3 regions of the Marinobacter sp. E2 genome follow, and region 3 is predicted to be linked to each of the others. Evidence: predicted binding sites of a transcription regulator. Region 3 holds the regulator's gene; each other region holds the start of a gene.
The links. The regulator FliA, encoded in region 3, starts transcription of late flagellar genes. The targets are predictions, from matches to a motif close to CTAAAGTTTNNNNNNNNNNNGCCGNTAA.

Region 1 (10,260 bases), 590 kb from region 3:
TTGGGTGTGGTTTCCGCCATCACCGCATCGTGCGGGAAGGCAAAATCCGACGGCGAGAAGACCGACGACTGCGCGTACTGCACGTCCAGGTTCTCGACCTTGGGCAGGTTGCCAACACTGCCGGTGATGACCACATAGCATTCGTTCTCGATGGCCCGGGCCTGGGCGCAGTGGCGAACCCGCAGATAACCGTTCTTGGTATCCGTCCAGAACGGCACCATGATCACATCCACGTCCTGGCTGGCTGCAATTCGGCCCAGCTCCGGGAACTCGATGTCGTAGCAGATCATGATGGCCACCCGGCCGGCGTCGGTGTCGAACACCTGGAAATGGTTGCCGCCTTCGATAACCCAGTCGCGGCGCTCGTGGGGCGTGATGTGAATCTTGCGCTGCTCGTCCACGCGCCCATCCCGGTGACACAGGTAGGAAACGTTGTATACCCGGTCGTTCTCGATCAGGGGCATCGAGCCGGTGATTATGTTGATGTTGTAGCTGACCGCCATCTCCGACATTTCTTCCCGGAACTGCTGGGTAAAGCCCGCCAGGAATCGAATCGCCCGGGTCTGGTCCAGCTGGTCGGTCAAGCCCATCAGCGGCGCGTTGAAAAACTCCGGGAAGAGGGCGAAGTCGCTCTTGTAGTCAGACAGCGCATCCACGAAGTACTCCACCTGTTTGAGTACCTCTTCCACAGAAGTGAATTCCCGCATCTGCCACTGAACGGCGCCCAGGCGCACCTGGGTTTTCTTGACACTAAGCACCGGAGAGGGCGGGGTGTACAGGATATTCCGCCATTCCAGCAACGTGGCGTAACCGAGGGATTTCTCATCTTCCGGCAGGTACTTGTGCATCAAGCGCGTAACCTGGAAATCGTTCGAGAGCTGGAAGCTCAGGATCGGATCGTAGATTTCCTTGCGGTCCACCCGCTGAATGTACTCCGCCGGGGTGTACTGATCGGCGTACTTGAAGTAATTGGGAATTCGACCGCCGGCCAGAATGGCGCGCAGATTCATGGAACGGCACAGCTCTTTGCGGGCCTCGTAAAGGCGACGGCCGAGGCGATAACCCCGGTATTCCGGGTGGATAAAGACATCCAGGCCGTAGAGGGAGTCGCCGTTGGCGTTGTGCCAGATCTTCTCGTTACGCAGGATCAGATCGTCGTAGGTGTGGGGGTTACTGAAGCGCTCATATTTCACACACACAGTAAGCGCCACGGCCACCAGCTGGCCGCTCTCCTCAATACAGATCTGACCGTCGGGGAACTGCTCGACGAGGGCCTTGATGGTGTCCTTGGGCCAGGCTCCGCCGATGTCGTCGTACACGCGGTCCATCAGAACCTGAAGCTGTTCGTAGTCGTCGAGCCTGAGATTTCGCAGGTTGAGGTGCAGTTCTTCGTGCGCCATTCAGTTCGGCTCCCGTCGGTTTTGTGAGAAGAGGACAAAAGGCTGAAACCCGCCAATACTTAAGAAGTTTAACAGAAGCCGCTAAAGACTTCGCATCACGGGCCGAAACAGATATTGATTAATATCAGGAAATATTCCAGAGGACACGACTGTGCACATGACATTCGGGCAAAAGCTCCTGACCGCATTCGGTATCCTGCTGTTGCTGGTGATGGGTGCTTTCACACTCTCCGGCGATCTTCGCCTCCAGAACACCACCGAAACCTATGTAGAAGCGTTGATCGACGACACCGTGGAGCAGAGTACGTCCAGTATTGCGCAGTGGCTCAATACCCGGCTGAAAATGACGGAAGCAACCGCCACGGCGCTGGAGCAGGCCGAAAATGACGAGCAGGCCCGCGTGATCCTGCAGGCCATGACCACCGGCGGCGGTTTCCGGGATGTCTACGTGGGCCGCACGGATGGCTACATGCTGATGAAATCACCGGAGGCCAACGCAACGCTGCCGGCGGACTACGATCCGAGAAAACGGCCCTGGTACCAGAAAGCCATGGCACTGGGCAGCGCTTCTTTCACCGAGCCTTATCAGGACGCCAGTACCGGCGACATGATCATCTCCACGCTGGCACCCGTGAAGCGTGGCGAGTACGAAGGTGTGGCAGGCGCCGATATCGGCCTGGGTGCCATAGCCAGGACCCTGTCCACGGTGACCCTGGCGGAGACCGGCTATGCGGCGCTGATCAACGGCGAAGGCACAGTGCTGTTCCATCCCCGGCAGGAGCTGGTGGGCAAGAATATTGCCCAGCTGATTGGCGGGCAGCCGAATCTGGACGGCCGTGAACACGAGTATGCCTCCGACGACGGGCAGTGGGAGGCGAGCTTTCATTCCATCAGTGACGCCCGGGGTGTGGAATGGTACCTCGGCACCTTCGTGAACGCCGACAAGATCAACGCTCCGGTGCAAAGCGCCCGAATGACCGGCCTGGTGATGGCCGTGATCGGTCTGATCGTTTCACTGGTTCTGCTGCATGTCGGCATCAAATTGCTGATGGCACCGATACGCCGACTGAACGGCGCCATGGCTGACATCGGCAGCGGCGACGCCGATCTGACCCAGCGTCTGGATGCCAGCGCCAGCGATGAATTCGGCCAGCTGGCGCGCAGCTTCAACCAGTTCGTCGAGAATATCCAGACGGTGGTGCGCGATGTGCAGCAAGGCAGCGCCGAGCTGGGCGAAAATGTTGTGTCCCTTCGCGAAACCGCAAGCAGCAGCCGTGCCAGTGTGGAGAGCCAGCAGGCTGAAATTGACATGGTAGCGACGGCAATCAATGAAATGTCCGCTGCGGCGGGGGAGATAGCCCAGAACGCCCAGCAGACTGCCGATGCAGCCAATACTGCGGACGAGGACAGCCGGGCCTCCCTGGAGACTGTTGCCGCTTCCCGCGATGCCGTGCAAAAGCTGTCCCAGGAGGTCAACGCGGCCGCTGAGGTCATCGACACCCTTGGCCGGGACGTCACGTCCATTACCTCCGTTCTCGAGGTCATTCAGGGAATCGCCGAGCAGACCAACCTGCTGGCCCTGAACGCCGCCATTGAGGCTGCCCGGGCAGGAGAGGCGGGCCGTGGCTTTGCGGTGGTGGCCGACGAGGTACGCAACCTCGCCCAGCGCACCCAGTCCAGTACCGAAGAGATCAACAACATGATCGAGCGTCTGCAGAAGGGCGCCAACGATGCGGTTGAAGTCATGAAAGCGTCAACGGCGGTCTCCAACGTCAGCATGGAGAAAGCTCAGGACGCCATGGACGCGCTCAACCGCATTGCCGAGGCTATCAGCTCCATCAGCCAGATGACTTCGCAAATCGCGACGGCATCCGAAGAACAGACCTCGGTGACCGAGGAGCTCAACGCCTCGATTACGCGTATCGCCGACCAGGGACAGGAAGCCGCAGCGGCGGCCAGCGAGAACGATGTCTACAGCGGACAGATTGAACGGATCGGCACGGCCCTGAACCAGAACGCCTCCAGATTCCGGGTCTGAAGCCCACACCTCAGCGACTGAGGATGTCCAGGCGCCGCCGGAGGTTGCTGAACGTCTGGCGGCTCACGTAGCGAGACTCTTCGCTGAGGTAGGGGTTGTCGAGGGTAATGACGGTGCGCTGGTCCAGGCCGAGGGCTGTTACCGCGGCGCCATAGTAGTTCCGGAGAAATTCCGCGAAACTGCCGTCGTGAATGGCACGCTCCATACCCAGTTGCAGGCGGTGAGCCGTGAGTTGATCGCCCGGCGCCACAAACAGGTAAGAGGGCATGGGGTAGGCGAGAAGAAGGTTAGGCTCGATGACCAGGTCGGGGTCTTTTTCCACTTCCAGATCGTAGAGGACCTCGCTGACCCCTCGGGCAAAGCATTCAAACCGATGGTTGCGCAGCATCCCGAACAGGATTTCGTATCGGGAGTGCGTGATCACCGGAATGCCGTTGGATTCGAGGATTGGTGTGTCTGGCCAGTGGGACCCCTGGCCAATACGAATGTTACTGGCGCGAAGATCTTTCAGGTTGTGTATGCCTTCGAACATCGGAAGGGACTCGGGCAGCACAACGCATACCCTGAAACCGAGCAGACCTCCGTCAACCGGTATGGGCACGGCGGTGAGAAAGCTCTCCCGCTCCTCCGTGGTTGCTACATTGGCGATATCCACCAGCCGTGACTGGTGATCGGCAAGTTCCCTGAGGGCCCGACCCTGGCTCAGCTCCTCGCTGCGAATCAGTCTGAAATCCCCATACTCCGGGGTCTTGCCCAGGGCGAGTTGCACCAGAGCGCGAATAGCGGGGCTGTCGTAATTACGGTACCAGAGCACGTATTCCCGGGGGGCCGGTAATGCGCTTTTTCCCGAGTCTGGCTCCAGCTTCGCTGCGCTGGCCAGCGGGGCCATGGCGCCGGCGATCAAGACGGCCAGGATGGTCAGGCTGTGAGCCAGTTTCAGGGCCACGACGCGGAGGGCGCGACAGGAAAAATAGGTGTCCAAATCAGAATTCCTTTCTTAATCCGGGAAAGCCCGTTCCTGGCAGGGGCAGCGTACAGGCACCATTCACTCTAGAACACATACCCCGAAATAAATCGGACGGATTCCAAAAAAATTGTAAAAGATTCTTGCGAGGCGGAATCCGCGTTGCAATGATCGGCTTCTACTCTTTACTGGATGACGGTTATGGCGTTCATTGACAACCTGATCGGTGCCACCGGCCAATGGGTGGCCAGCACTGATCCCAAAGCCACGCTGGCAAGCCCTCTGGAATGGCTCAAGAAAACGGGCGGTTACGCGGCAGTGAACCGCATCATCGGGTTTTCCATCCCGTTTGCTCCACGCAATGGTTTTTCAGTGGAGGAGGTTCAGCCGGGCTATGTGCGGGCGAAAATACGCTTGAAGGGCAACAAGAACCACTTTGGCAGCCTGTACGCTGGCGCCTATTTCCTGGTGGCAGAAATACCTGGTGGGGTGCTTACGCTGTTTGATCTGGGGCCGGCCTATATTCCAATCCTCAAGGAAATGACGCTGCAGTTCCTGCAGCCAGCGAATTCCGATGTGACGGTGGAGTTTCGCCTGCCTCCGGAAACCGTGGCGCAGATCCTGGCGGACGCCGACGCCAAGGGCAGGGCGAAGTTTGTTCTGGAAGGCAGGCTGGTGGACGCGGAGGGCAACCATGTGGCCACCTCCATCGCCCATTACCGGGTGCGCAAGAAAGGCTTTCAGGCTGCGGACTGAACGTCAGGCCGGGTCGAGACCGGCGATGGTTTCGAGGAATACCTCACCGTACTTTTCAAGCTTGGCGGCGCCCACGCCGCTCACCTCTGCGAGCTCGTCCAGGGTTCTGGGCCGGCGCTCGAGCATGTCGAACAGGGTGGTGTCGTGAAAAATAACGTAGGGAGGGACCGCCTGCTTGTCCGCCAGCGCTTTCCGGCACGCGCGCAATGCATCCCACCCTGCCTGATCGGTAATCTGGTCCCGGACCGGGGCGCTGGCACGGCCGCTTGAGGCTCGTGCTGAGGCTTTTTTAACCACCGGGTCCTTGCGCAGTTCGATGGTCTGCTGGCCTTTCAGCAGTGGCCGGCATTGCTCCGTGAGCTGAAGGGCTCCGTAGCCGTCAGGATCGGCGCGCAGGTAACCGTTCGCCACCAGCTGACGAAACACCGATTTCCATTCGTTGGCACTGAGTTCCGTGCCGATGCCATAGGTGGATACCTGATGGTGGCCGGACTGCAGGATTCGCTCGTTTTCGGAACCCCGGAGCACGTCGATCAGGTAGGTCACGCCAAAGCGCTGGCCGGTCCGGAAAACACAGGAAAGCGCTTTCTGGACCGCCACCGTACCATCCCAGGTTTCTGGCGGGTTCAGGCAGGTGTCGCAGTTTCCGCAGGGCTCGTCGAGCTGGTCGCCGAAGTAGCGCAACAGCACCTGGCGGCGGCAACTGGTTACCTCGCAAAGGCCAAGCATGGCGTCCAGCTTCTGGCGTTCCACGCGTTTGAACTGATCGTTCCCCTGGGAGCTTTCCAGCATCTGCCGAAGCTTGATCACGTCCTGCAGGCCATACACCATCCAGGCGGTGGAGGGCTTGCCATCTCGCCCGGCACGACCGGTTTCCTGGTAATAGGCTTCAAGACTCTTGGGCAGGTCCAGGTGTGCAACGAAACGCACGTCCGGTTTATCGATGCCCATGCCAAAGGCAATGGTGGCAACGATGATCACCCCGTCTTCCCGCAGGAAGCGCTCCTGATGCCGGGCCCGCTCCTCAGCCGACAGACCCGCGTGGTAGGGCAGAGCGGCATAGCCTTTCTGAGCCAGGGCTTTTGCGGTGGCGTCGACCTTGTTCCGGGACAGGCAGTAGACAATGCCGCAGTCACCCTCATGCTCAGCTTTAATAAAATCCAGTAACTGCTTGTTAGCGTTGGTTTTCGGCGAAATTCGATATTGAATGTTCGGTCGGTCGAAGCCGCTGATGAAATGCCTGGCCGAGGTCAGCGACAGGCGTTCGGCGATTTCTTTCCGGGTGCGCTCATCGGCGGTCGCGGTCAGGGCGATTCGCGGCACATCTGGAAAAGCGTCGGCGAGCAGGTTCAGTTGCAGATAGTCGGAGCGGAAATCATGCCCCCACTGGGACACACAGTGGGCTTCGTCGATGGCAAACAGGGCGATGGACGCGTTGTGGAGCAGCTCGATGGTCCGTGGCTGAATCAGCCGTTCCGGAGCGCAGTAGAGGAGGTCCAGCTCGCCGGTCATGAGGGCGTATTCGGTGGCCCGTGCCTGCTCGAAATCCATGGTGGAATTCAGGAAGGCTGCCCGCACGCCCAGCTCGTTCAGAGCCGCCACCTGGTCTTGCATCAGGGCGATGAGCGGGGATATGACAATCGCAGTACCCGGGCGCACCAGCGCCGGCACCTGATAACACAGGGATTTGCCACCGCCGGTTGGCATCAGCACCAGGGCATCACGACCCGCCACTACCTCGCGAACAATGTCGCCCTGCAGGGGCCGGAAGGTCTCATAACCGAAGACCTCGTGCAGCACCTGCTCCGGATCCCTGCCGGATGTCGTTGGGCGTTCAGTGGATAGCTGGTCGTAATCCTGGTGGTAGTCCTGGTGTGAATGCATAAACTAACCGGTTCGTCGGCGCCGGGCTCTTGGTGTGCCGGGCCTTTTGAATATAGGAGCCTGATAGGTGCTGGCCGGGATTGCGCCCTCAGGCGCGGCGCAAATGATACCAGAATCGGCCGCCTCCGCGCGATTGACTGGCGTGTACGCCGAGGTGTGACAGTACCGGAAAGCCGAACCGCAGATGGAGGCAATGCAGTGGAAGAAACGCTACAATACCGCGGTTTTAAACCTCCGTTTCACGCCATACCGTGACAGACACAGATAATAACAGGGCTCACATGCAGGAATTTGATGCCATCCGTCCCTATTCGGACGAAGAAACCGGCGCTGCAATTCACCGCCTGGTCAACGACCGGGAATTTCTGGACATGATCGGCCGATTCAAATCACCCACCCTGGCTCGGTGGGCGCCTGCGGTGCTGCGGGTCATGACCCGGCGCTGGCTGTCGAGCCATTTTGGCCACTATACCCGGGTGGACGATCTACAGGCCGGGCTTTCCGGCTACGTTGGCGAACTGGTTGAGAACACTACATCCCGGGTCACCGCCAGCGGCCTGGAGAACCTCAGCAAACAGCATGCACATCTGTTCATCTGCAACCATCGGGACATCGTCTTTGATCCCATGGTGGTGAACTACCTTCTGTTCCAGAACGGCTTTCACACCACGCGCATCGCCATTGGGGACAACCTGCTGGCCAACCGCGTGTTCGCTGAAATGATGCGCCTGAACAAAAGCTTTGTGGTTCGTCGCAGCATGACCAGCCCACGGGAAATGCGGGATGCCTACATAACCCTGTCGGGGTTCATCAACCACAGCATCGATACCAATCACAGCATCTGGATTGCACAGCGGGAAGGGCGCGCCAAAGACGGGTTGGACTACACAGATCCTGCCATCGTCAAGATGTTCTACATGAGTCGCAAGAAGAGCGGCCTGGGCTTCGACGAGGCCATGAACCGCCTGCACATCGTGCCTGTGTCGATTGCCTACGAGTACGACCCCTGCGACGCCGACAAAGCCAAGGAGCTGGAAACGCGTGCCCGTACCGGCCAGTACATCAAGCGCGAGGGCGAGGACACCGAACAGATCATGAAGGGGCTGACCGGCTTCAAGGGGCACGTGCACGTTCACTTTGGGGCGCCAATCCATGATGCGCCGGACAATCCGAAGGACCTGGCCGCCCGGATTGATCGGGAGATTCACTCGAATTACCACCTCCACGCCTCCAACCTCGTGTGTTACGAGCGCCGGGGTCTGCATCCGCAGGCCCATTCAACGCCCGAGACCGTGAGCGATTCGGTGGTCACCGCAGAGACCTGGTCGCCGGCCGAAATGGAAGCCGCCGAGGCGGAAATGGAGCGTCGCCTGGAAGCGTGTGAGCCGGCTATCAGGCCGTATCTGCTGGATATGTACGCCAATCCCGTGGTGACCGCCCTGCAGGCAAATGCGGAGCAACGCGGGTAACACAACTGTTCGTTATCAGACCGACCACCAGAACAAGGGGTATGCCGTGCAGGACCTTGAGACCATCGAAATCGAAACGGGAGATCAGCCCACCGCCGCCGTTATCTGGCTTCATGGCCTGGGCGCCAGTGGTCACGACTTTGAGCCGGTGGTGCCGGAGCTGGGGTTGCCCGCAGACGCCCGGGTTCGCTTCATTTTTCCCCACGCCCCGGAGCTGCCGGTAACCATCAATGGCGGCATGACCATGCCCGCCTGGTACGACATCAAGGCCATGGACATTGACCGGGTGGTGGACACCGAACAACTGCGGGCGTCTTCGCAGGCGGTTGGTAAACTGGTAAGGCGGGAAATCGAGCGTGGCGTCCCGGCGCGGAACATCATCATTGCCGGATTTTCCCAGGGCGGTGCCGTGGCCTACGAACTGGGACTGAGTTATCCGGAGCGTCTGGGCGGACTTCTTGCCCTGTCCACCTACTTTGCTACCGCCGATTCGGTGCAGCGATCAGAGGCCAACGCGGACATTCCGATCAGCGTCTATCACGGTACCTTCGACCCCATCGTACCCGAAGCCCTCGGTGTCCGTAGCGTCGAAACCCTGAAGGGCATGGGTTACGATCCCTCCTACCAGACCTTTCCCATGGAGCACAGCGTGTGCCTGGAAGAGGTGGTGGACATTGGCCGCTTTATTCGCCGTCACGTGCTCTGAGATAACCTAAACCCAGAGCATGGCGCCCATCTCCAGGGGATGGGTGAGCGCCTGGTGGAATGGGTACATTCGTAGGCGTAGCGTTTGCAGGCCGGGATAGGGCGGTGGTATCCGGGTGGCGAAAACGGTTCGTCCGCCCGACTCGCTCTCCATGTCAAGCAGGAAGCTGTCGGGACCGGGTTCGCTGTGGGTTCCGGTGCATTCCGGGTTCACCAGGCACTCCACCCTCACATCGCCAGCGCCCAGCCCGTTCAGGAAGGCTTCTACCCGAAGTTCCACAGCCTCATCATTGGCGCATCTGGTCTGTACGCAGCCCAGGATGTTCAGCTCCACACCGGGCCAGGCATCACGGACACGGGCTTTCCAGTCAGCCAGTGCGCCCGCGATCTTGCCGTTTTCCGCCGCCATGCGCGCGCCTTGCGTGGCTGCCGGATGGTAGAAGTCGGTAACATAATCCATCACCATTCGCTGGGCGTTGAAACGCGGAGTGATGGAGATCATGGACGCCTTTGAACGTTTGACCCAGGCCCGGGAATAGCCCTGCGAGGCGCTTTCGTAATACAGCGGCACCACCTCGAATTCCAGCAGATCCAGCAGGTCCCTGGATTCCTCCTGATTCCGGAACTCCGGATCCAGACCAGTGTCCCGTGGCACGATTCCCCAGCCATTCTTGCCGTCGTAACCTTCCCCCCACCAGCCGTCGAGCACGCTCAGATTGAGCGCGCCATTGAGGGCGGCTTTCTCACCAGACGTTCCGCTGGCTTCCTTGGGATATTCCGGCGTATTCAGCCATACATCCACCCCGGCCAGCAGCCTGCGAGCCATGGCCTGGTCGTAGTCTTCAAGAAGAATCAGATGGCCCATGAGCGCCGGGTGCATGGACAGATCGTGGATCACCTTGATCAGTTGCTGCCCCGGCTTGTCTTTGGGGTGTGCCTTGCCTGCAAAGACCAGCACCACCGGTCGGTCGGCGTCGGTCAGAATCCGCTCCAGCCGCTCCAGATCGGAGAAAATCAGCGTCGCCCGTTTGTAGGTCGCGAAGC
Region 2 (10,260 bases), 630 kb from region 3:
TTGAATACCCACGAGTTACCCGCTCCCGGCCCATCAAGCCGTTCAAGGATGGTCACCTCAAGCTCGGGCACCAGTTCCTTTGCCAGTACGGCAAAAGTGGTGCCCATAATCCCTGCGCCAATGATCGTTACGTTCATACAGAAAGTCTCACCCGTTCCAATGTGTTCCAATCCCGTTGCGGTTGCTGAATTTATCACGCTTCCGACATCTGGCGGAAATCAACAGAACCTGTAGACGCTTACGGTCACCGGGCCATTCTGTATCAAAATCCATGCTCAACTAGCGAAACGCCCCGGCGTCGCCATAACGAATGTTCGCATCGGCCTACCCTAAAAGCGCAGTTTACGTTAAGGTAACCCTGTTCCGAAGCATCACACCAGATTCTTCAGGACTGTCTACAATGACATTAACGACATGCCCACAAGGCGTGTTTTGTTCCTCAGGCCATTACCCCAGGAAGAGGATTATGACAACAACAAAGTCAAAAGTTGCGTACTCCCCGGTATTTACCGACGGTGCGGAATTCCGTATTCCCACGTTCAAACTTCTCAAGCAGGACGGCAAGCTCTACAAGAGCGCCAAGGCGCCGGACCTGGATAAAGACAAGGCCCTGCGAATCTACCGGGCCATGGTCACCACCCGGATTCTTGATGAACGCATGCTGGCCGCCCAGCGCCAGGGTCGTTTGAGTTTCTACATGCAGTGCACCGGTGAGGAAGCCGCCGTGATCGGCAGCGCCGCGGCACTGGATGATGGCGACATGATCATGGCCCAGTACCGTGAACAGGGCGCCCTCGCCTATCGCGGCTTCACCATCGACGAGTTCATGAACCAGCTGTTCGGCAACGAGCAGGATTATGGCAAGGGCCGGCAGATGCCCGTGCACTATGGTTCGAAGAAGCTCAACTACATGACCATTTCCTCGCCGCTGGCCACCCAGATTCCCCAGGCCACCGGCTATGCCTATGGCCAGAAAATGGCCGGTGATGGCCACTGCACCATCACCTACTTTGGCGAAGGCGCGGCCTCCGAAGGCGATTTTCACGCGGCCCTGAACATGGCGGCGGTACACCGGGTACCGGTGATCTTCCTTTGCCGTAACAACGGCTACGCCATTTCCACCCCTGCGGCCGAGCAGTTTGCCGCCGACGGCGTGGCACCCCGGGCCTACGGCTACAAAATGGACGTAATCCGGGTAGACGGCAATGATGTACTGGCCATGTACGAGGCCACCCGGGCCGCTCGCGCCATGGCCGTTGAGCACAATCGCCCGGTCCTGATCGAGGCCATGAGTTACCGACTGGCCGCCCACTCCTCGTCAGACGACCCGTCCGGCTACCGCAGCAAGGACGAAGAGGCCGTGTGGCGGGAAAAAGACCCGATCCTGCGCATGCGCCTGTGGCTGGAAAGCAAGAAATGGTGGAGCGAGGACGAAGAAAAGCAGCTCCAGGAATCCATGCGCCGTGAGGTGCTGGAAACCATGAAGCGGGCCCAGAAGCGACCGCCTCCCCCACTCGAATCGCTGGTGACCGATGTCTACGACGAGGTGCCAGCCTCGCTCGCTGAGCAATTCGACAAACTCAAGGCCCACATTCGCCGTTATCCGGACGAATACCCCAAGAGTGCCGAACACGCCAAGGGAGGAGCATGATATGAGCAAGATGAACATGCTCCAGGCGATTAACAATGCCCTGGATACGGCCATGGCCGCCGACGAGCGGGTGCTGTGTTTTGGTGAGGACGTCGGCGTATTTGGTGGGGTTTTCCGGGCCACCAGCAACCTCCAGCAGAAGTATGGAAAGGCCCGCTGCTTCAATACGCCCCTAGTCGAACAGGGGATTATCGGCTTTGCCAACGGCCTGGCGGCCCAGGGCTCGGTTCCGGTGGCCGAGATTCAGTTCGCGGACTACATTTTCCCGGCCTTTGACCAGATCGTGAACGAATCGGCCAAGTACCGGTATCGCTCTGGCAACCTGTTCAACGTGGGCGGCCTGACCATCCGGGCTCCTTATGGAGGCGGCATTGCCGGCGGCCTGTACCATTCCCAGTCACCGGAAGCCTACTTTGCCCACACCCCGGGCCTGAAAATCGTGGTGCCACGCAATCCGCACCAGGCCAAGGGCCTGCTGCTGGCAGCTATCCACGACCCCAACCCGGTGCTATTTTTCGAGCCCAAGCGCCTCTACCGCGCCTCCGTGGGCGAAGTGCCCGATGAGGACTACCGCCTGCCCCTGAGCGAAGCGGAGATCACCAAGGAAGGCACGGATGTGACCGTACTGGGCTGGGGCGCACAGATGGAGGTAATCGATCAGGCCGTGGAGCGGGCCGAGAAAGAAGGCATCTCCTGCGAGGTGATCGACCTGCGGACCATTCTGCCCTGGGACGTGGAAACCGTGGCCAACTCGGTGTTCAAGACCGGGCGCCTGGTGGTCACTCACGAAGCGCCATTGACCGGCGGATTCGCCGGCGAGATTGCCGCTACCATTCAGGAGCGCTGTTTCCTGTATCTGGAATCCCCCATCGCACGGGTTACCGGGATGGACACCCCCTTCCCGCTGGTGCTGGAAAAAGAGCACCTGCCCAACCACCTGAAGGTCTACGAGGCCATCAGGGCGAGCGTGGAATTCTAGGCTGATATCAGGACAGGAGAGCTGCAATGAGTGATCTTATACTGCCCGATATCGGCGAAGGTATCGTGGAATGTGAACTGGTGAAATGGCTGGTCAGCGAGGGCGACGTTATCGAGGAAGACCAGCCGGTAGCCGAGGTGATGACCGACAAGGCCCTGGTGGAAATCCCTGCCCCCTACAAGGGCCGTGTTACCCGCCTCTACCACAAGGAAGGCGACATCGCGAAAGTGCACGCGCCGTTGTTCGAGCTGGTGGAGGAAGGCGAGCCTTCTGAATCCACGGAAACAACGAGCACAGAGCAACCAAAAGACGTCGAGAAGGCCGAACCGGCGACCAAACCGGCAACCTTGGCCGATACCGGCGACGATGCAACCGAAGACTTTATCCTGCCGGATATCGGCGAGGGTATTGTCGAGTGTGAGGTGGTGGAATGGCGCGTGGCCGAGGGCGACGAGATTGAGGAAGACCAGCCCGTGGTCGACGTGATGACCGACAAGGCCATGGTGGAGATCACCGCACCAAAGGCAGGCCGTATTACCAAGCTCTACCACGAGCAGCAGGCCATGGCCCGGGTGCACTCCCCGCTGTTTGCCTTCATACCTCGCGAGCGCGAAGATTCCGTTGGAACGCCCGCGTCCCAAAAACCGCAACAGCAGCCGCAAGCGGATACCGCAACGCCACCGGCAAAGGCGGTCAATGGCACCCATCGCCAGCGGATACCGGCCAGCCCGGCGGTGCGTCGCCTGGTGCGTGAGCATGAGCTGAACCTGGCGGACATTGCCGGGTCCGGTAAAGACGGCCGGGTACTTAAGGCGGATGTTCTGGCCCACCTGGAGCAACCCGAGGCGAAAGAGCCAGGGAAAGCCACTGCCGACAAGGCGCAACCGGCGGCTACAGGGTCACTTCGCCCGCAAGCCGAAGCAGAGGTGCGCGTCGAGCCCATCAAGGGCATGCAGGCGGCCATGGTACGCAGCATGACCCAATCGGCCAGCACCATTCCGCACTTTATTTACAGTGAGGATATCGACGTAACCGACCTGCTTGCCCTGCGGGAAAAGCTCAAACCCGAGGCCGAATCCCGGGGTTCAAGGCTCACCCTGATGCCCTTCGTGATGAAGGCCATGGCGCTGGCCATCCAGGAATTTCCGGTGCTCAACAGCCGCATTAACGACGACGTAACCGAGATCCACTACCTGCCCCATTGCAACATCGGCATGGCCGTGGACGGCAAGGCGGGGCTGGTGGTGCCCAACGTGAAGAACGTGGAGCAGCGAACGTTGCTGGGTATCGCCGACGAAGTCTCCCGGCTCACCGAGGCGGCCCGCTCCGGTCGGGTCAGCCAGGAAGATCTGAAAGGCGGTACCATTACCATCTCCAACATCGGCGCGCTGGGCGGCACCTACGCGGCCCCCATCATCAACGCACCGGAGGTGGCGATTGTGGCCCTGGGCCGTACCCAGAAGTTGCCGCGGTTCGATGCCAAGGGCCAGGTGGTGGAACGGGCGATCATGACCGTCAGCTGGGCCGGGGACCACCGCATCATCGACGGTGGCACCATTGCCCGTTTCTGCAACCGCTGGAAGGGCTACCTGGAAGCGCCGCAGACGATGCTGCTGCATATGGGCTAACGGTTGGTCATGGTGCAGCAGAAACCTCTTCAGCAGTTCTACATACCCGAAGAGCAGTCGATCTACCTGCTCAGCCATGACGATGCCAAAAAGCTCAAGGACTGGGTGGCGCTCTGCGCCGCCCAGCTCCGCCAGCTCGGCTACCGCGATATCGAACTGATTGGCAAGGGTGCCTACGGATTCGTATTCGCGGGTCGCCTGCCCACACCGAGCTCCCAGGGCCCGGAGCACGTGTTCAAGTTCACCCGGATCAACCTGCCCCAACACCTCCAGGACCGCCTGGAAGACGAGGCCTACATTCTTGAGCAGGTCCGACACCCCCGGGTTCCGCGGCTGATCTCCTACCAGCGTGCCAACAACCAGCCCATCCTCGTGATGGAGCGGGCCGCAGGTCTGAATCTGGAAGAAGTATCCCTGCAGGAAGGACGTCTCAAACCACGGTTGATCATTCGTATTGCCGACCAGATCGCCGATATCCTTCGCTGCCTCCGCCGAGAGAACGGTCCCGCCGGGCGGCCGATCGTCCATGGCGATATCAAGCCCTCCAACCTTGTGTTCGATGCCCGCACCGAGAACGTTGCCCTGATCGACTGGGGCTCGTCGGTGTTCGCCCAGCTCGACGCCAACCAGCAGTTCATCACCGCGAATGTAATGGAGTTGATGTCCGACAACCTGCAACAGACCAACGCCCGGCTTGGGGATGTGTATTTCATCGGCGAGGAGCAGCTCAACGGCGGTCTGTCGTCGCCACGATTCGACGAACAGGGTGCCGCCGGGACTCTCTATGCCCTGGCCTCGGCCCAGTCATGCCGCTTTGGCCACCGGGCTATTCCAGCTACCTCTCTCGGGCTGCCCATGGAGTTTGCGCGCATGCTCGATGGCATGCTCTCGCCGGATCCGGAAACCCGTCGCAAAGCCGGAGACTACTACCTTCGGGAAATGCCGCGCATGGCTCGCACGGTCATGATCGATCTGAAAGAACCGCCAGTGCCGCCCCAGGTGCCGGTGTGGGTCCGCGAGTCTGACCAGGAGATCGACACCGTGGTCTACAGCTCGCGCAAATCTTTCCTGCGGGAGGAAGGCGCCCCGGAAACCCTGAGCGATGTGAACGACGTTCAGCTGGATCGCTACTACAAGAACTTCATGCAGGGCATGGGCGAAACTGAAAAGGCCTTTCTGGCGGCGGTCAGTCGCCTCGGCCGCTACCCCGTGGAAGGCGGGCTCGCGGTACGCTGGGAAACCGATGGCATTTACATCGACACCTCCCTGAACCTGCACGACCCGGCCCTGAAATCCGCCTTTGTTCAGGCGGTGAACAACATGGTGTATCTGGCCCAGGCCATTTACCGCAAGGGCATCTTCAAGAGCTGCCTGTTCAACGCCCGCAACACCCTGCACGTGGATCGCGACGATCCGAGCCAACCGTTCCGCATTGAGCCGGACCTCAAGCTCCATTACGAAGTCAGCGCCGCCCCCGAGGTGGAGGACGAATCCCGCGTGCACTCCTACTTCGAGGACGGGCCGGACCCGGAGGAATTCCTGGTACTGCCGGACACGATCATCGAGGCCCTTGAGGCGCTGAACGACATCCATCACACCGGCATGATCATCTTCGAGGCCCTGCCCCGGCACCTGAAGATCCACAGCCACTACCGCCTGCTGGACCCGGAACGGGAAGCAGAGTTCAGCCACCTGCTGGATGAGATCCTGTCCGCTGTCGAGCAGATCACCGGGCTGGGCGTATCCGGTTATATGAAGATGCCCTACAAGGACACCCGCTTCTTTCCCCACATCGAGCGCCTGCCAGACCGTTACTATCCGCGCAATCCGAGGGCCGACATGGCGCCCTCCTGAACAGCTGCGAGAGGATCACTTTCTCTGGAAGCAGTGCAATACTCAAAACAGCCAATGCGCCGTAATGGAAACTCGAACGTAACGCTTCAGGTTTTGTCGGCGCTGCCGATACCCGTGAAAACAACTTTAGAAAGGATCACACTTTGGCCTCCTCTGCCTTCGCATCGATTGAGCGCAAACTGGGTGTTCCCGGAAAGCTCCTGATTGCACCCGTTTTCATCCTGCTGCTGTTTGCCGCAGTCACGTTCTTCAGTGTCTATGAGTTCCAGGAACTGGACCGGCGAATGAATACCGTCGCCCGGGATCTGGCGCCGGATACTGCCATCGGCACGGAATCGGTTATCAGCGTCTACCGGATGCGACTGCGGGTATTTGACTATTACTCGTCTGGCCATGAAGAGGCCCTTACCCACTTTGACGAGCTGGAGCAGGAATTTAATGGCGTGATGACTCGGGCCCAGGACCAGATCGCCGATCCTGCGGCTGCGGAACTTGTTGATCGCATCGAAGAGACAACCCGTGAATACATCGATGCCTTCCGAAACGAACTGGTTCCGGCCAAGCGACAGGTGTTGGCGATTGTTCGCGACGAACTCAACCAGCATGGCCCCAATGCCACCCAGGCCCTGCGCATGGCCCTAAACGGGGTTGCCAACCGCGAGCCGGAAAGCGACCTTCGTGCTGGCCTCGAACAACTCCTGAACGACGCACTGGTGATGCGTTTGACCGCGCAGCGATACCTGGCCAGCGGTGAAAAGGACGCACAGGATGCGCTGGGATGGGCGATCGAGGACCTGACAGACGCCCTGGAGCTGCTGGATACCGAGAACGGGCCCGAGTTTGTCCAGGTCTATCTGGATACCGTGGTGGAAGAACTGGCCAACTACCGGGCCGCGGTCCAGAGGATGCTTGAGCAGCAAAACATCGTGGTAACCGTGAAGCGGGACAAACTCGATGTACTGGGACCTGAAATCGCCAGTATGGCCCGGGAGCTGGAAAGCAGCATCTTCGCGGCCCTTGAAGTTGAAGCCGACGCCGCAGGCGAGGAAACAGACCTGGCCCTGAGGTTCACACTGATTGCCTTTGGTATTTCCCTGGTGCTTGGCCTGGTGGTGGCCGTTCTGATGAGCCGGATGATGGGAGCCAGCGTTAAGCGCGCGAAAACCGAAATCCTTGGCTACCTGGATGACATTGCCCAGAACAATGGCGATCTCTCCACCCGCCTCACACCTGGCCGCCCCGATGAGATCGGTGATTTCATTGGCGCCGTCAATGCCTTCCTGGAAACTCTGGAACAGACGATCTCCCGAATCGTCAGCGCATCGCGCCGTTTGACCTCCGAATCCGAATCGCTTTCCGGTATTACCGAGCGCACCACCGCCAACTCCGAGCAGCAACGGGACCAGATCACGCAGGTGTCAGCGGCCATGCAGGAGATGGTGTCCACCTCCGAGGAAATCGCATCGAACACCAGTGACACCGACGAATCTGCGCGCCGGGCGGCCTCGCTCGCGGACACCGGACAGGAAACCGTCAGCACGGCCATTCGCTCCGTCACCAACCTGGCGCAACAGGTGGAAGAAGGTTCCAGGCGTATTCAGCAACTGGAGAACGAGTCTGCCGAAATTGGCAAGGTGCTGGCCGTTATTCAGGGCATTGCAGAGCAGACCAACCTGCTGGCCCTGAACGCTGCCATCGAAGCGGCCCGGGCGGGAGAAGCCGGGCGAGGGTTTGCCGTGGTGGCGGATGAGGTGCGCGGGCTGGCCAGACGTGTCCAGGAGTCGACGGTCGACATCGAACGGATCGTGTCCCAACTGCAAAGCGGAGCTGCGGGCGCCGTCGTTGATATGAGCCGCGCCAAGCAGATGGCCTCGGAAGCCAGCGAGGAAGCCGGAAAATCCGGCAAGGCCCTGGCCGATATACTCTCTGCGGTTAACAACATTGTTGAAATGACCACCCAGATTGCCAGCGCCACCGAACAGCAGCGGGCCACCGCCGCTGAGATGACCCAGAACGTCGAGGTCAGCAGCAATGCCATAGAAGAGCTGGCCGGAGACATTGGCCAGGTCAACCAGTCCAGCCGGTCCCTGGCAGAGATGGCTGATGATCTGAACACTCTGGTGAAGCGGTTCCGCGTGAAGGAGTAGCGCCAACGGCAATCGTTGCAGATGTTAACCACGTCATGGGCGGGTTCCTGAAATACTGATACGTTGGGCTGTCGGTTACAGAATGTAACCATCCAGGACAGCCTTGGACACGTTGGAGGGACCCACCATGACCCACGCCCGCAAGATCGTAAAAGCCCACCCAGGTCGCCGGAGTGCGGCAATTCTGGCCACTGCCCTGCTCTTGAGCCACGCCCCACTCGGTTTTGCGCAGGCCGGTCAGACCGAGCAGGTTATCTTCTCTGCAGAAAACGCACTCTATGGTGCGGGGTATGACATCGGGCGTGCCGACGGCTGGTTCGATAATGACCTGCGCAGCGCCGTGCGCGCCTACCAGAAGGCCAACGCGCTGGCGGTCAGCGGCAAGCTCGACAACCCCACGCTCTCCGCTCTTGGCGTCAAAGCCAGCTTGGTGCAAAGCGTCTCGGGCAATGCCCTGAGCAGCCGGGCCCAGTCTCTCAAGGTGCTCGAGTTACCATCGCCCGCGACAATGCCGGTCGCTCGTCCTGAAGTGCGAAAGACGGTTGTAGAAAAAGCGGTCGCCCAGAAGCCGGTTGTCGAAAAGCCCGTTGTTGAAAAGATGGTTGAAAAGACGGTCGTTGAAGAGCCGGTTTTGGAGAAAGCGGCTGTTGCCGAAGTGGAACCAGCTCCGCCTTCCTCTCCGAAGACTGAACCGACCACAGCCGAGGCGGTTAACGAAAAGGTCAGCAAAAGCACCGGATCGGTGGAGCTGGCTGAAATTTCTCCAGCCGAAGTTCCTACAAAACAAACACCTGCAGACGAAACCTCGATAAAACCTGAAGAAAAAATCCAGGAACCAGTTGCAGAAAAAACAGAAGAGGTAAAACCGGCAACCGTGGCCTCCACCGAGACGACCACGGTTGAGCCCGAAGCACAGCCTCAAGCGGCTATCGAGCCCGCTCAAAATGTAGAGCAATCACAACCAGACCCGGCCAAGCCTGAGGAAAAAGTGGCTGTGGCAGAACCTTCAGAACAGGAAACCCCGGTTGAGGCCCGACGGGCAAGCACCGGAGGCGGGTTTTTCAGTGCCCTGTTCGATTTCTTCTTCGGCTGGCTGGTGTAACCTTTCCCGAATCAGAATTTCCAGAACGGGGTACTGAGTTTCCGCTCGACGATCTCGGGCGAAAAACCCACGTCATTCAACAGACGCGGATCCATAGTCGATACCAGATGGACGAAGTTACGCTTCATCCGCCAACCTTTGTAAAGAGACGCTGCTCGTTTCATGTGACTACTCCTGGACAGTGTAAGACGTTCGGTCTCAAAAACGGGACCCTGTTTAATTAGTGTCCTATTTTAAACCTGGCCAGGAGTGTTCTGAATACTTGGAAACCCCTATGAACAGGGGCTTCCAGCGCATTTCAGTGAAATTTTGATGACGGGTCTGTTACCCGTTCATGAAGACTTGCCGTTTGAAATCAGAGTCTGATACAGGTCGTCCTTGAGTTGGGCGCGTTTCTGTTTCAAGCGGTGCAGCTTGTCGTCGCCAATGGGCGCATCCCGCTTCTCCAGCCCCTCAATTTCATGATCCAGGTCTGTGTATTCCCGGAGCTTCTCGTTGAACCTGAGGTCGTTGCTTTTGAGTTCTTCGATGAGGCCTTTGTACTGGGGAAATTCTAGGTGAAGCTCGTGGCTGGAAATGCCCATTTTCCAAGTCTCCTCTATTGTCCGGAGTGTGTGCGCAATCGTGATCATTCCGATCACTTTCAGCATAGTCGAGCCTGCCACTTTCTGGGCTTCTTTGACAAATCGCTAATTACGCACGACGTTTCATGGGTATAGCATGGTCTTACGTTCATCCAGTTACGTCTCGGGACACTCGCGAATGACCTTTGCACGAATTACCGGCACCGGCTCCTATCTGCCAGACAATGTTGTGACCAACAAAGACCTTGAGAAGATGGTCGACACCAGCGATCAGTGGATTCGCGAGCGTACCGGTATTGAGCGCAGGCACATTGC
Region 3 (10,260 bases):
GGTGTTTGCCATCCTGATGATCATCAACTTCCTGGTGGTTACCAAGGGTGCCGGCCGGGTGTCCGAGGTGAGCGCCCGCTTCACCCTGGATGCCATGCCCGGCAAGCAGATGGCCATTGATGCCGACCTTAATGCCGGCCTGATCAACCAGGACGAAGCCAAGCACCGGCGCGCCGAGATTGCCCAGGAGGCAGACTTCTACGGCTCCATGGACGGTGCCTCCAAGTTTGTGAAAGGCGATGCCATTGCCGGTCTGCTCATTCTGTTCATCAACATTGTTGGTGGTGTTGCCATCGGTATGCTCCAGCACGGTCTGGATTTTGGCCTGGCCATGCAGCGCTACGCCTTGCTGACCATTGGTGACGGCCTGGTGGCCCAGATTCCGTCACTGCTGCTGTCCACATCGGCCGCCATCATGGTGACGCGGGTCACCTCCAGTCAGGACATGGGCGGGCAGATTCTCCAGCAGATGTTCAGCGCCCCCAAGGCGCTGGCCATTGCGGCTGCCATCCTGATCATCCTCGGCCTGATTCCGGGCATGCCCCACTTCGCGTTCCTTGGGCTGGGTGGTCTTGCCGCCGGCGCCGCCTGGTACATCTGGAAGCACCAGCGCCAGACCGTGGAGGAAGACGGCGCGTTTCCGGCGCGGGGTGGTGGTGCGCCGCGGCCTGCGGGCCGGGATCTGCCACCGGGCGGTGATGCCGGGGGCGATCAGGCGCGGCAACTGCCGGCGCCGGGAGAGACCCGTGAGCTGGGATGGGATGACGTCGCCACGGTCGACATTGTCGGGCTGGAGGTGGGTTACCGGCTGATCCCGCTGGTGGACAAGTCCCAGGGAGGCCAGTTGCTCAGTCGCATCAAAGGCGTCCGCAAGAAGCTGTCGCAGGACCTCGGCTTCCTGATGCCGTCAGTTCACATTCGGGACAATCTCGACCTGATGCCCAATGTTTATCGCATCACGCTGATGGGCGTGACCATCGCCGAAGCCGAGATTCATCCCGATCGGGAACTGGCCATTGATCCGGGCCAGGTGTTCGGCAAGGTGGAGGGGATCCAGGGCAAGGATCCAGCCTTCGGTCTGGATGCCATCTGGATCGAGCCCGACAAGAAGGACCAGGCCCAGACCCTTGGCTATACGGTGGTAGACGCCAGCACCGTTGTGGCGACCCATCTCAATCAGGTTCTGCAGAAGCACGCCCACGAGCTGCTGGGCCATGAAGAAGTCCAGAAGTGGCTGGACCAGCTGGAGAAGATATCGCCGAAACTGGCTGAGGAACTGGTACCGACCACCGTCTCCATCAGCCTGCTGCTGAAGGTGCTTCAGAACCTGCTGAAGGAGGAAGTGCCGATCCGGGATATGCGCTCCATCGCCGAGGCGATCGTGAACGTGCATCCGAAGAGCCAGGATCCGAAGCTGCTGACCACCGTGGCCCGCCAGTCGCTGCGCAGGATGATTATCCAGAGCATCTGCGGCAACGAATCGGAGATTCCGGTGATTACGCTGGATCCAGACCTGGAACAGTTATTGCTGAAGTCTGTTCAGCAGAGTCAACAATCCGGCGGTCAGGAGGATATTGGCCTGGTTCTGGAACCGAACATGGTTGAGAAGCTCCAGCGTTCGTTGCAGGACAGCGTCCAGCGGCAGGAAATGCTCGGCAAACCGGCCATCCTGCTGGTGTCCGGCCCGCTGAGGCCGGTGCTGGCGAAGTTCGCCAGCTACGGTGTGGAGCGGCTGCACGTGCTCTCCTACCAGGAAATACCGGATAACAAGCAGATTACGATTGTGGCGTCCGTTGGCCAGTAACGGCGCGGATGACAGAACGGACAGCGCCGGAACGGCGTTGCCGGTGGAGGAAGAGGCATCATGAAAGTAAAACGGTTTTTTGCTCAGACCATGGCAGAGGCGTTGAAACAGGTCAGTGAACAGATGGGGCCGGACGCCGTCATTCTTTCCAACCGGCGCGTGGATGGTGGTGTCGAAATTGTGACGGCCCTGGACTACGACGAAAATATGGCGCGCCAGCGTCTGGGAAGCCGGGCCGAGGAAGCCACCAATGGCTCCCGGCTGGCCGAATTGCAGGCCGACCAGCACCGTCGGCTCGAGGACGAGCTGAGCCGCTCCCGCGATCGGATTCGCGAGGTTCGGGAGAAGCGGGCCGGGCAGGGTGCCGGTTACGCCCGGGCATCGTTTTCAGACATTCAGCAGGTGGTGGACGAGCAGACTGATGTCCAGGCGCCGTCGACCGGCCGCACGGGTGAGGCCTATTCCGATGAGCTGGCGCAGATGCGCGCCGAGATCAGCTCGCTGCGCGACCTCATGCAGGGCCAAAAACCGCAGTCTCCGGTTGAGCCGTCGGCCACCAGCGCCGTCCAGCAACGGCTGGCGGAACGGCTGCAGGAATTTGGTCTTGGCAACGAGCTGGCGGTATCCATTGCTCGCCGCCACAAGGCCGGACGTCTTGAGGACGGCTGGAAACAGTCCCTCAAGATGCTGTGTACCGGCGTACGCACGGCGCGCACCGAGTGGCTGGACCAGGGCGGCGTGTTCGCCCTCGTGGGTCCCACCGGCTCGGGCAAGACTACTACAATCGGAAAACTGGCGGCGCGCTATGTGCTCAAGCATGGCTCGGACGCCGTGGCGCTGGTTACTACCGACCGCTACCGGGTCGCCGCCCACGAGCAGCTGTTCGTGTTTGGCCGTATCCTGAATGTGCCGGTACGGGTGGTTGACGAGAGCCACAGCCTGGATGACATTCTTGATGAACTGTCCGACCGGCATCTGGTGCTGATCGACACCGCCGGTCTGACCAGCTCTGACAAGGGCTATCAGGAACAGTTGGCTGAACTGGCCCAAAGCCACCACAATGTCCGGACGCACCTCGTGGTGTCGGCAACCAGTCAACCGCGGATCATGAAATCCGTGTGGCATTGCTATAAGATGGCAAATCTTGCGGGCTGTGTGATGACCAAGGTAGACGAGGCCCTGACGCTCGGCGAATCCCTCGGCTTTATCATGGAAACCGGCCTGCCTGTGGCCTATTACACCGACGGGCAGAAGATTCCGGAAGATCTGCACCACGCCCAGGCCGTTCCGTTGGTGCGGCTGGCTGTCGATCGCCTGAAAGCCCTGCAGCGACAGCAGGCGGTTGCTGAGGGTGCCTGAAGAGCGAGACCCCTTATCGGATGCGTGGCAGGTGTCCGGACACACAAGACCCGGTTAAACGTGGCGAGAGACAAAAACGAGTATGAGCAAAGCACATCCGGTACAGGTGATCGCGGTTTCGGGCGGCAAAGGGGGCGTTGGCAAAAGTAACGTGTCTGTGAACCTTGGCATAGCGCTGGCCCAGAAAGGGCGCAGGGTTGTGCTCCTCGACGCCGACCTCGGCCTTGCGAATATCGACGTACTGCTCGGCATTACCGCGAACCGGAATCTCCAGGACGTGCTGGCCGGAGAGTGCGATCTCAAAGACGTGCTGGTGAATGGCCCCGGGGGTATCAAGATTGTCCCCGCCTCCTCGGGTACCCAGCGTATGACCCAGTTGAGCCCCATGGAACATGCCGGGCTTATCAATGCCTTCAGCGAGCTGGGCGACCAGATAGACGTATTGATTGTCGATACCGCCGCCGGCATTTCCGAATCGGTGGTGAGTTTTCTGCGGGCTTCCCAGGAACTGCTGCTGGTGGTGTGTGATGAGCCCACCTCCATCACTGATGCCTACGCACTGATCAAGCTGATGAACCGCGACTACGGCACCAACCGCTTCCGTATTCTTGCCAACCAGGTGCGTAACGAGCAGGAAGGTCGCCACCTGTTCGAAAAACTGACCCGTGTTACCGAGCGCTTCCTTGATGTAGCGCTACAATATGTGGGATTAGTGCCCTACGATGAAGCTGTGAAAAAAGCGGTTCAGCGACAGCGAGCGGTACTGGATGCCTACCCCCGGGCCAAGGCGTCCCTGGCCATCAAGGCACTGGCGGAAAAAGTGGATAACTGGCCGCTGCCGTCGTCGCCCCGGGGACATCTGGAATTTTTTGTGGAGCGGCTCGTCGAAGTCTGAATCGGATCCTGTCAAACAACACCGGATACATGGCATTGGCGAACAATCTCGGTATCTACAACCAGTCTGGCACCCAGAGGCCCTCCCGGCTTGTGGAACAGCATGCGCCCCTGGTGAAGAAAATCGCCCTGCACCTGATGGCGCGGCTGCCGGCTTCTGTACAACTGGAAGACCTGATGCAGGCCGGCATGATCGGGCTCCTGGAGGCTGCCCAGCGATACAGCTCCACCCGCGGCGCCACCTTTGAGACCTACGCCGGCATCCGGATCCGGGGTGCCATGGTGGATGAGATCCGCAAGGGCGACTGGGTACCACGCTCTGTGCACCGGAACGCCCGCCGAATCTCCCAGGCCATCAAGGCCGTTGAAGACCGTCTTGGTCGTGAGGCGACCGACCTTGAAGTCGCCGATGAGCTGGGCATGGGCCTGGCCGAATACCATTCATACCTTTCCGACGCCAACAGTGGCCGACTTTTTAGTCTCGATGAGCTCAATGAATCCGGAGAGCTGCCGATAGAAGAGACAGAGACCCAGGACAATCCCCTGGAAGGGCTGTCATCGGATGCCTTCCGACGCAGCCTGGCCGAGGCGATTGAGGATCTGCCGGAGCGCGAGAAGCTGGTGCTGAGCCTGTACTACCAGGAGGAACTGAACCTCAAGGAGATCGGTGCGGTGCTTGGCGTCAGTGAGAGCCGGGTCAGCCAGATTCACAGTCAGGCGGCATTGCGACTGAGAAGCCGGTTGTCGGACTGGCACCAGGGTGCCGGTCGCTGAAGAGCGCGCTGTGTGTCCGCACTCAGGCAGACTGTAGCTTTTGGTAACCGACGCTTTACAACCGTGGTAAAGGCCTGACAATAAGCGGTTAAAACAGCGGCCTGCTAGACTTCGAGCAGATAGGTCAAACGAATTCCGGGTGTTACTAACTGGAGGTCCCATTGGACAAGAACATGAAAATCCTCATTGTGGACGATTTTTCCACAATGCGACGGATCATCAAGAACCTGCTGCGTGATCTCGGCTTCACCAACACCGATGAAGCGGACGACGGCAACACCGCGCTGCCGATGCTCAGAAGCGGCAAATACGATTTTCTGGTGACTGACTGGAACATGCCCGGCATGTCCGGTTTTGATCTCCTGAAGGCGGTCAGGGCCGACGAGAATCTCAAGACCCTGCCGGTGCTGATGGTTACCGCAGAAGCCAAGCGTGACCAGATTGTCGCCGCTGCCCAGGCGGGTGTGAACGGGTATGTTGTCAAGCCGTTCACCGCCGCAGTGCTCAAGGAAAAGATTGAGAAAATCTTTGAAAGAATCCAGTAACCAGAGGTCGGATGGCTCTCATGAGCGATAGCAAACAGAACCATCGGGGCCTGGAACCGGAGGTAACGGAAAAACTCGAGCGGCAGGCCGCCGAGCTGGCGGAGAGCGTCAGCGCTGGCGATTATGCCAAGGCCATGACCCTGATCAATGAACTCAGCGAGGTTCGCGATCAGAGTCTGTATCGGGAGGTGGGCCGGCTGACCAGAAGCCTGCACGAAGCCATCCGGAACTTCCAGATAGATCCCCGAAATGCCGAACAGCAGGAGGCCCTGTCCAAAATGACAGATGCTTCCGACCGGCTTGAGTACGTGGTGCAGATGACCGGTGAAGCGGCCAACCGAACCATGGACCTGGTGGAAGAGACCATGCCGGTGGCCAATGCCCTGCGGGACGAAGCCTCGTCGCTTCGCGATGAATGGCAGCGCCTTCGTCGTCGCGAGATGCAGCCAGCGGAATTCCGGGAGCTGTACGGACGGATCGACCGATTTTTCGTCAGCATGGCGACAGACGCCGACACCATGTACAACAACCTGTCTGAAATTCTTCTGGCCCAGGACTTCCAGGATCTGACAGGGCAGGTGATCCAGAAGGTCACCGCTCTGGTCAAGGAAGTGGAAGAGCAGATGCTTAGCCTGGTGGTCATGGCCAGCCATGTGGATCAACTGACAGGCACTGTCCACCAGCTTGAAGAGCGGCACGAATCCGCGGAACAGGGTGTCGGGCCGCAGATCAAGGCCCACGAGCGGGAAGATGTAGTTTCGGGACAGGACGACGTAGACGACCTGTTGTCCAGTCTCGGTTTCTGATTAAAGAGGATAACGCATGGCGTTCGATGCTGATGAAGAGATTTTGCAGGACTTCCTCGTGGAGGCCGGCGAAATACTCGAGAAGCTGTCAGAGCAGTTGGTAGACCTTGAGCGACATCCGGATGACAGTGATCTGCTCAACGCCATCTTTCGTGGCTTTCACACTGTAAAGGGCGGCGCCGGCTTCCTACAGCTTGAGGCGCTGGTGAACTGCTGCCATTCGGCGGAGAACGTGTTCGATATCCTGCGCAACCACAAGCGTAAGGTGGATTCTGAGCTCATGGATGTGGTTCTGGAAGCTCTGGACCATGTGAACGCCATGTTCGAGCAGGTGCGCAACCACGAAGAGCTCACCCCAGCCCCGGACGAGCTGATTGCGCGCCTCGACGCGTTTGCGCAGCCGGAATCCGAGGACGCTGCCGCCCCGGCGCAGCCCGCCGAGCCGACAGAGACCGCGGAAGCGGCCGAAGAGGGCGGGGACATCACCGACGATGAATTCGAGCAGCTGCTGGATGCGCTGGCCGATGAGCCGAATGCCTCGACACCCGAAAAATCAGCGTCGGAAGCCAAGAGCAGCGACGCGTCCGGTGATGACGACATCACCGACGACGAATTTGAGGCGCTGCTGGATCAGCTCCATGGCAAGGGGCAGTTTGCCGGTGCGCCAGCAGCCGATGAGCCGTCCTCATCCGGCAAGGATGAAACGGGCAGCGCCGGGGGGCAGGCTGCCGACAAGTCGTCGGCGGGAGCTGGCGACGACCTGATTACCGACGACGAGTTCGAAAAACTGCTGGACGACCTTCACGGCAAAGGCGGTGGCCCCACGGCCGGTAAGACCGACGGCCCAGCGAAGCCTGAGAAGCCCCAGGCAGCGGATCCCAATTCCACGAAACCCAAGACTGCCAAACCCGCCGAGCCCACAAAGCCCGACGAAAGACCGGCAGCCAGGGGCGGCGCTGCACCCGCCATGCCGTCGCGGGACAACGCCCCTGCGGCGGAGACCACCGTTCGGGTAGACACCAAGCGCCTGGACGACATCATGAACATGGTCGGCGAGCTGGTACTGGTGCGCAACCGTCTCCAGCGCCTGGGCGCGGAAAGCGAAGACGAACACATGCACAAGGCGGTTTCCAACCTTGATGTGGTAACCACCGATCTGCAGTCGGCAGTGATGCAGACGCGCATGCAGCCGATCAAGAAAGTGTTTGGCCGGTTCCCACGAGTAGTACGTGACCTGGCCCGGAGCCTCAAGAAAGAGGTCAATCTGGTCATGCACGGTGAGGAGACCGACCTGGACAAGAACCTGGTTGAGGCCCTGTCTGATCCTCTGGTGCATCTGGTTCGCAATTCCGTCGATCACGGTATTGAGTCGCCGGAGGTGCGGGAGAAGGCCGGCAAGCCCCGCCAGGGCACGGTCACCCTGTCAGCGGAGCAGGAAGGCGACCATATCCTGCTTTCCATTGAGGATGACGGTGCTGGCATGGATCCGGAGGTCCTGCGTCGCAAGGCCGTGGAGAAGGGCATCTACGACCAGGACGCGGCAGACCGGCTTACCAGGACCGAATGCTACAATCTGATCTTTGCCGCCGGCTTCTCCACCAAGGAGCAGATCTCCGACGTGTCCGGCCGTGGGGTCGGCATGGACGTGGTGAAGACCAAGATCGGCCAGCTCAACGGACAGTTGAACGTTGAGTCCGAGCTGGGCAAGGGCTCGCGAATTGTCATCAAGGTGCCGCTGACCCTGGCGATCATGCCAACCCTGATGATAATGCTCGGCGACCAGTCGTTTGCCCTGCCGCTGGTGAACGTGGTGGAAATTTTCCATCTGGATCTGACCAAGACCAACATTGTTGATGGTCGCGAGTGCATCGTGGTTCGGGAACGGGTGTTCCCGCTGTTCCATATCAAGCGCTGGCTGGTTCGGGACGGCTCTTCCCAGGAGGTGCCGGAGAACGCCCATGTGGTGATTGTTGCCATGGGAACCAAGCAGGTGGGCTTTGTGGTTGACCAGTTGGTCGGACAGGAAGAGGTGGTAATCAAACCGCTGGGCCGCGCCCTCCAGGGAACCCCCGGCATGGCCGGTGCGACCATCACGGGCGATGGCCGGATTGCACTGATTATTGATGTTCCAAGCCTGTTGCAGCATTACGGCTGAGCTGAACCGCGCAGGTGATACCGGGCAGATAGCGAAGGATTGGGTAGGAGAATTGGATGACAGTTTCTGTCCTGGTCGTTGATGATTCAGGTTTTTTTCGAAAACGGCTGACGGAGATCCTGACCAGTTCCGGCCAGATCAAGGTGGTGGGTGCCGCCACTAACGGGCGCGAGGGTGTGGAGCTTGCAGAAAAGCTGCGTCCGGACGTGATCACCATGGACTACGAGATGCCGGTAATGGACGGCATCACCGCCGTGCGGGAGATCATGCGCAAGCGCCCGACACCGGTACTCATGTTCTCGTCCCTTACCTACGAGGGAGCACGGGTCACCCTGGACGCGCTCGAGGCGGGAGCAGTGGACTTCCTGCCCAAGAATTTCGAAGAGATTGCGCGCGACAACAGCCAGTTACAGAAAATCCTCATCGACCGGATTCTGGACGTGGCTCGCAGCCGGCCCGGTAACAAGGCGGCGCCAGCCGCTCCCGGGCCGTCGGCGCCGTCAGGCCGGGAGCCATCTCCGGCGTTGCGGTCCCGAACGGCGTCGGTGGAACGGCCTCGTTCCTCACTGCGGGAACGGCCCGCCACCCCGGCACCGGTCGGCGACGCAGAGACTGGCCGGCGCCCGGTCCGGCGTGGCCCCGCCAGGCATTACGCCGTGGTGGGTATTGGCACCTCCACTGGTGGACCGGTGGCCCTGCAGAGGGTGCTGACGGCTCTGCCGGCCTCGTTTCCGGCGCCCCTGGTGCTGGTTCAGCATATGCCGGCCAGCTTTACCCCCGCCTTTGCCGAACGGCTGAACAAGTTGTGTCAGATTGAAGTGCGGCAGGCCGAAGATGGCGATGTGCTCCGGCCCGGACTTGCATTGCTGGCGCCGGGCGGCAAGCAGATGATGATCGAGAACCGGAGCGGCCAGGCCAGGGTTCGCATACTGCCCGGGGACGAGCGCCTCAATTACAAACCTTGCGTGGATGTCACTTTCGGTTCGCTGGCTCGCAGCTTTCCCGGCAAGACCCTTGGTGTGATCCTTACCGGCATGGGCTCGGATGGCAAGGAAGGTTGCCGGCTGATGAAACAGAGCGGATCAGACGTCTGGTCCCAGGATGAGAAATCCTCGGTCATTTACGGCATGCCCATGGCCGTTGCCAAGGCGGGTCTGACCGACGAAGTGCTGTCACTGGATGACATCGGCCCCCGGTTGATCGAGGGCGTTAGCTGATGGATATCCTCTCCCTGCTCGGGGTTGTTCTCGGTTTTGCCGCGATCCTCGGTGGCAATCTGCTTGAGGGCGGTGCCCTCGCGTCGCTGTTCAATGCCCCGGCGGCGATCATAGTGATCGGTGGCACCCTCGCGGCAACCATCCTGCAGACGTCCTGGCCCATGCTCAAGCGGGCCTTCAGTCAGGTCCGCTGGGTGTTCGTGCCGCCGTTCATCAGCCTGGAGGACGGCATTGGCAAGGTGATCGACTGGAGTGTGAAAGCGCGAAAGCAGGGGCTTCTGGGGCTTGAAGGGCTGGCGGAGCGGGAGCCGGAAACTTTCGCCCGCAAGGGATTGCAACTGCTGGTGGATGGTGCCGAACCGGAAACCATTCGCAGCATCATGGAAGTGGATCTGGAATCCCGGGAACAGCGGGATCTGGAATCGGCCAGAGTGTTTGAGGCCATGGGGGGCTATTCGCCCACCATCGGTATCATCGGTGCGGTCATGGGTCTGATTCAGGTGATGACCAATCTGGAAGATCCTCAGTCCCTGGGCAGCGGTATTGCCACTGCTTTTGTGGCCACCATTTACGGTGTTGCCCTGGCCAACCTGCTGTTCTTCCCTGTGGCCAACAAGATGCGGGGCATTGTGCGCGAGCGCACCCGCTACGAAGACATGATGATTGACGGCATTATTGCCATCGCCGAAGGCGAAAACCCGAAATC

Region 1: the regulator FliA is predicted to act here: its motif matches at 1,482-1,509, upstream of AC0J1C_RS08675 (methyl-accepting chemotaxis protein).
Region 2: the regulator FliA is predicted to act here: its motif matches at 6,197-6,224, upstream of AC0J1C_RS08525 (methyl-accepting chemotaxis protein).

What each region holds. Positions count from the first base shown of each region.
Region 1 is NZ_CM146911.1:1,894,945-1,905,204, reverse strand. It holds gene AC0J1C_RS08680 (carbon-nitrogen hydrolase family protein) at 1-1,400, opposite strand, end outside; gene AC0J1C_RS08675 (methyl-accepting chemotaxis protein) at 1,552-3,438, shown strand; gene AC0J1C_RS08670 (hypothetical protein) at 3,449-4,327, opposite strand; gene AC0J1C_RS08665 (PaaI family thioesterase) at 4,604-5,158, shown strand; gene recQ (DNA helicase RecQ) at 5,162-7,042, opposite strand; gene AC0J1C_RS08655 (1-acyl-sn-glycerol-3-phosphate acyltransferase) at 7,324-8,511, shown strand; gene AC0J1C_RS08650 (alpha/beta hydrolase) at 8,558-9,217, shown strand; gene glgP (alpha-glucan family phosphorylase) at 9,224-10,260, opposite strand, start outside.
Region 2 is NZ_CM146911.1:1,860,750-1,871,009, reverse strand. It holds gene AC0J1C_RS08550 (malate:quinone oxidoreductase) at 1-137, opposite strand, end outside; gene AC0J1C_RS08545 (thiamine pyrophosphate-dependent dehydrogenase E1 component subunit alpha) at 467-1,651, shown strand; gene AC0J1C_RS08540 (alpha-ketoacid dehydrogenase subunit beta) at 1,653-2,630, shown strand; gene AC0J1C_RS08535 (dihydrolipoyllysine-residue acetyltransferase) at 2,657-4,258, shown strand; gene AC0J1C_RS08530 (protein kinase domain-containing protein) at 4,268-6,112, shown strand; gene AC0J1C_RS08525 (methyl-accepting chemotaxis protein) at 6,256-8,259, shown strand; gene AC0J1C_RS08520 (peptidoglycan-binding domain-containing protein) at 8,387-9,361, shown strand; gene AC0J1C_RS08515 (YjiS-like domain-containing protein) at 9,373-9,525, opposite strand; gene AC0J1C_RS08510 (YdcH family protein) at 9,694-9,945, opposite strand; gene AC0J1C_RS08505 (beta-ketoacyl-ACP synthase III) at 10,124-10,260, shown strand, end outside.
Region 3 is NZ_CM146911.1:2,489,385-2,499,644, reverse strand. It holds gene flhA (flagellar biosynthesis protein FlhA) at 1-1,804, shown strand, start outside; gene flhF (flagellar biosynthesis protein FlhF) at 1,865-3,163, shown strand; gene AC0J1C_RS11360 (MinD/ParA family protein) at 3,246-4,058, shown strand; gene AC0J1C_RS11355 (RNA polymerase sigma factor FliA) at 4,088-4,831, shown strand; gene cheY (chemotaxis response regulator CheY) at 4,993-5,376, shown strand; gene AC0J1C_RS11345 (protein phosphatase CheZ) at 5,397-6,182, shown strand; gene AC0J1C_RS11340 (chemotaxis protein CheA) at 6,199-8,337, shown strand; gene AC0J1C_RS11335 (chemotaxis response regulator protein-glutamate methylesterase) at 8,394-9,554, shown strand; gene AC0J1C_RS11330 (flagellar motor protein) at 9,554-10,260, shown strand, end outside.